2 regions of the Agaribacterium sp. ZY112 genome follow, and region 2 is predicted to be linked to the other one. Evidence: predicted binding sites of a transcription regulator. Region 2 holds the regulator's gene; the other holds the start of a gene.
The links. The regulator PhoB, encoded in region 2, activates phosphate uptake and scavenging genes when phosphate is short. The targets are predictions, from matches to a motif close to TGTCATAAANNTGTAACA.
Positions count from the first base shown of each region.

Region 1: the regulator PhoB is predicted to act here: its motif matches at 1,421-1,438, upstream of AB1S55_RS06325 (spondin domain-containing protein).

Region 1 covers NZ_CP166840.1:1,432,553-1,435,035, forward strand. Annotated here, with positions in the region: gene AB1S55_RS06320 (spondin domain-containing protein) at 1-584, opposite strand, end outside; gene AB1S55_RS06325 (spondin domain-containing protein) at 595-1,326, opposite strand; gene AB1S55_RS06330 (TonB-dependent receptor plug domain-containing protein) at 1,619-2,483, opposite strand, start outside.
Region 2 covers NZ_CP166840.1:1,030,449-1,032,931, reverse strand. Annotated here, with positions in the region: gene ubiA (4-hydroxybenzoate octaprenyltransferase) at 1-512, shown strand, start outside; gene phoB (phosphate regulon transcriptional regulator PhoB) at 645-1,352, shown strand; gene phoR (phosphate regulon sensor histidine kinase PhoR) at 1,383-2,483, shown strand, end outside.

The DNA.
Region 1 (2,483 bases), 400 kb from region 2:
TAAACACGTAAAAGTGTTGAGTATTGCATACCCACGTCAAGATGCCCTATTGCCATGGCATTGAGGCCTGCAAATGCGTCGTTAGTATTGACTGGCATTGCCGCTGCAGTGAGATATAAATCACCACTGTAGTTAGTCTCAAGTTCTACGCTAGTACTTACACCTGGCATTAAAACACCTTCGCTGGCCTTGGCGTCATATGCGCTTTCAGCCGCCTCTACGAGCATGGCTGGTGAACCCGATTCCGCAAGGTTTTCTAGGGCAACAGACGCTGGCGCGCCTAAATCCCATGCGTAATAACTGTCGTTGTGCAATATAAGCGCTGCTGGAGCAATGGGTTGATTTGCGGTGACATTCGTTAAGGTCACCGTGTAGTTATACGTAGGCATCGCACTGGGTGAGGGGCTAGGCTCCGGGCTCATACTTGGCTCTGGGCTCATTTCGGGCTCAGGGCTCATGCTTGTATCAGGGCTGGGGCTGACCATGTCTTTGGGGTCTGAATCCGAATCACCACCGCAGGCCGTTAAGGTAGCGGCGACAATAAGCAGCGCGCTAGCTCGTATTGAAAGTCTTGTTAAGTTCATATCTGGCTCCTTATTCTACGGTGATCACAACTTTAGCTACTGGGTTCAACCAGCGATGTATACTAGAATCAAGATCGCTATAACCGCCTGCAGGATCGCTATCGCCTAGAGTGCCACGGTGAACATGTACGGTTTCATTTGTTTCCACGTCGGTTACACCCATTGCGCCAGTGCCGCCGTCGCCATTAGGAGCCATTGGAATGCCAGGGGCACCTAATGCACCGCCACCGTTAATAATTTCATCATTTGCTTCACTGCCGGCATCGTAGGCATTTAAGTACAAGGTATAAGTGCCTGCTTCTGTAGGAATTGGCCAGCTATCTAAACCAACAAAACCATCGTTACTTGGCAAAATCATTGCCGTTAAACTCAAGTGGCTGTAGCCATCACTGTTGATATCGGTGCTTACCATGCCTGCAGGTGCCAATAAGCCGCCAGCGGGATTTTCTACTGTTATACCGCTCATGCCGGTTACGTACTCTGCAAGAGGGGTAATGTTGCCACCTTCAGCCATGGTTGCGAGAGCGTCACTGGCAGTTTGGCCAAGCTGATAAAGTTGGGTGTCGTCGTTATGGGCGGCAACAAGAATAGGCGTAAAGTGCAAACCATGGCTTAGGTTACTAATAGTGATGTCCGTGATTTCTGCGTTAACACTTGCGCCAGTGGCGCTGAGAGCTAGACCAAGCAGGCAAGACTTTAGTTTTAAACTGGATTTTTTGGCTGGTGATAGTTGTTTTGTCATAGCGCTTTCCTTGTTGTTAGAACAGGGTTTTGAATGAGGTTTAATACAGCGCTAACTAAGTTAAATAAAAAAGATCCGCACAAGATCACATACTTATCACAGAATTATCACAAAGCGGCAAAAGCGAACTAGGTCACATTTATTATGGTTTTGTTTTTTTACTTAGATGTCTTGAATCTGTAGTAAAAGCTAGGAGTGTTTTTATAGAAGGACGTTTATAAAACAGTGTTTATAAAGCAGAGTATAAAGGGAAGGCTCTTGTAAGTTTGCGTTCCCTTTATTGGTATTACTATTATTGAATTGTATAGCTGGTGCTTAAGCGAAATTCTCGGCCATTAGCATAAATACCGCCATCAACAAACCAGATGGATGGTTCTATGTTTTCATGATCGAGCAGGTTAAACACTGCAGCTGTAATAGTGATGTTATTGATGGCGTAACCTAGGCTAACATTAAGTTCATGCCAGTCTTTAAGTTTTTCAGCGCCCGGCAGACGGCCCTCTTTACGGTTGAATTTAGCAATGTGGCGCACGTCGAGTTTCCATTGCTCTTTTTCGTAGCGGCCACCGAGAGAGGCTTTAAAGCGTGGGTACATATCGTAGAGCGTGTTTAAGGTTTCATTTTTGGCGTAGTTGTAGCTACCGTTAATATAAAATAAAGTGCTCAATGGCTCATATAGATAGTTGGCGTCAGTCTCAAAACCTATCGCATTATTTTCACCCTGATTTAAATACTCACCACTTTTACCGGCTTCTAAAGCGAGCTCTGTTGGCAGGGTGATGATGCCATCTTGCCAGTCGTTGCTATAGGCGCTGTTTGTCCACTTGAAGTTATTTGAAATATATTGATGGATGACTTCAAGGCTTTTTAGACGCTCGCCATTTAGCTCCTCATTGCCTAGCCAAGCACCCGCACCATAGTATTCACCCGATGCTGGAGCTCGATAACCTTCGGAGTAAATAAATTTCAGTGAGTTTTCATCGTTTAATAGCCAAATTAAACCCAACTTAGGTGAGTTTTCACCTACCTTAGAATTACTAAAATAATCGTAACGTAAGCCTAGGTTTAGTAAGAGCGTGTCGGGAATAAGGGTGGCTCGATAATCTATAAATACCGCGTAAATATTTTTCTGATGATCGCTGTGCTCATTTTCGGTG
Region 2 (2,483 bases):
TATTAAGTTTCGGGGCTGTCGCTCTGGCTTCGCTCTACCCCTTTATGAAGCGCCACACGCATATGCCACAAGTCGTGCTTGGAGCCGCTTTTGCTTGGGCCGTGCCCATGGCCTTTAGTGCTGAAACTGGCTCGCTCAACCTGCCCAGTTGGCTACTTTTTACAGCCGTGATTCTGTGGACCGTTGCTTATGACACATTTTATGCCATGGTTGATCGTAAAGATGACTTAAGGATAGGGGTTAAAAGTACCGCCATCTTGTTTGGTGAGGCTGATAAAGTCATAACCATGACCCTGCAAGCCTTAATGATTTTTGCACTTATTTTAGTTGGCCAACGTTTTGAGTTGGGTATTTATTACAAGCTCAGTTTAGTTGTTGCAACAGGGCTTTTTATCTACCAGCAGTGGTTAATACGAGATAGAGAAGCTAAAGCCTGCTTTAAAGCCTTCTTAAACAATCACTATGTTGGTATGGCGATATTTTTTGGTATTGCCTTAGATTTGGCACTTTAAATGGCTTAATTGCGGATTTATTACACTTAAATTGCAAACAACCCTAAACTTGTCATAAAAGCGTAACCAAATCTTTATTAAATCTGTCACACGGAAATAGAGCCAAAGACAAGTAGAGTTGTAGCGCAAATGATGAACCAAAAAACCATTTTGATCGTTGATGACGAAGCCCCTATTCGGGACATGCTACGCGTAGCCCTCGAAATGGCCGAATACCATGTTATTGAGGCAGAAGACGCCAAACAAGCACATGCCATCATTGTTGATGCTCAACCCGACCTTGTTCTACTTGATTGGATGATGCCCGGCACCAGTGGTATCGAACTTGCCCGTCGCCTCAAACGAGATGACCTCACCCAGCAAGTTCCTATCATCATGCTTACGGCAAAAGGTGAAGAAGATAACAAAATCCAAGGCCTTGAGGTGGGTGCCGACGACTACATCACCAAGCCTTTTTCACCACGTGAATTGGTAGCACGCTTAAAAGCCGTATTGCGCCGCACTCAGGCCGTAAAACCTAGCGAGCCGATTCATGTTGATGGCTTATGCTTAGACCCAATCAGCCACCGAGTCACCATTAACAATAAAGCAGTACAAATTGGGCCTACCGAGTATCGTTTATTAGAGTTCTTCCTTACCCATCAAGAGCGTGTTTACAGCCGTAGCCAACTACTCGATCACGTCTGGGGTTCCAATGTTTATGTTGAAGAGCGTACCGTCGATGTTCATATTCGACGCCTGCGTAAAGCCTTAACGCTTGAAGATCACGACCGTTACATTCAAACTGTGCGCGGCGCGGGTTACCGCTTCTCTAACAACGTCAGTGTGGCTACAGAATAAAGCCAGCACGACACTCATAAGATATTCTTTATGCGCAAGGGTTTAGCCACCGAGATCCGGTGGTTTGCTGTCTATTTCTGCTCGATTGTTTTTGTTGGCTTATCGTTTGATATTGGCCGCGAAGCCGCAATTTTTGCACTCGCTACTTACCTTATCTGGATTTTACGGAATCTAGGCCAACTGGAAGATTGGATCGCTTTAGCCCGTATTGGCAAAGTGAAAAAGAACAACTTCTTTGGTATTTGGGGTGAAATGGCTGACGACATCAAATTGATGGCCCAGCGACACGACAAAGAAAAGAGCCGCCTGCAAACCGTCGTTAGCCGTGTTCAGCAAATGACCTCGGCTTTAAGCGATGCCGTAATACTCGTTGATCAACGCGCCAATATTGAATGGTGGAACGATGCTGCCGGCCCCATGCTCGGTCTGCAGAAGATAGACTTGGGTCAGCGTGTTACCAATATTATGCGCGAGCCTCTGTTCCAGAACTATTTTGATACCGAAGACTTTAGCGAACCTCTTGAAATAGAAAACTACAAAAACGAAGAACAACAACTGCTCTTCCAAGTTCACCCCTTTGGTGCTGGTGAATGCCTTATTGTCGTTCGCGATGTCACACGTGTTGCCAAACTTGAGCAAATGCGCCGCGACTTTGTCGCCAATGTAAGCCATGAATTACGCACACCACTAACGGTCATTCGCGGTTATGTAGAAACCTTGATAGACATGCCCAATATTCAGCCAACACTGCAAAAGGCATTGCAGCAGATGCACGAGCAAGGCATGCGTATGACCTCTTTGGTGAATGATCTAATCACACTCACCAAGCTCGAAACGGATGACCGCACAGGCCAGAACAGCAGTGTTAACCTGCACAAGCTATGCGGACTTATCATCAACGACGCTCGAGCCATCGACCAGTGTGGTCACACTCTTGTCAACGAAGTCGCCGAATCTATCTATATTCGCGGTAGTGAAAAAGAACTGCGCAGCGCGATTAGTAACCTTGTGTTTAACGCCGTCAAATACGCTGCCGGAGATACAGAACAGGGTCGTAACATCCGCATTTGGACTCAAACACATGGCCCTATGTTTGACTTACATATTAGTGATGACGGTGTTGGCATAGAC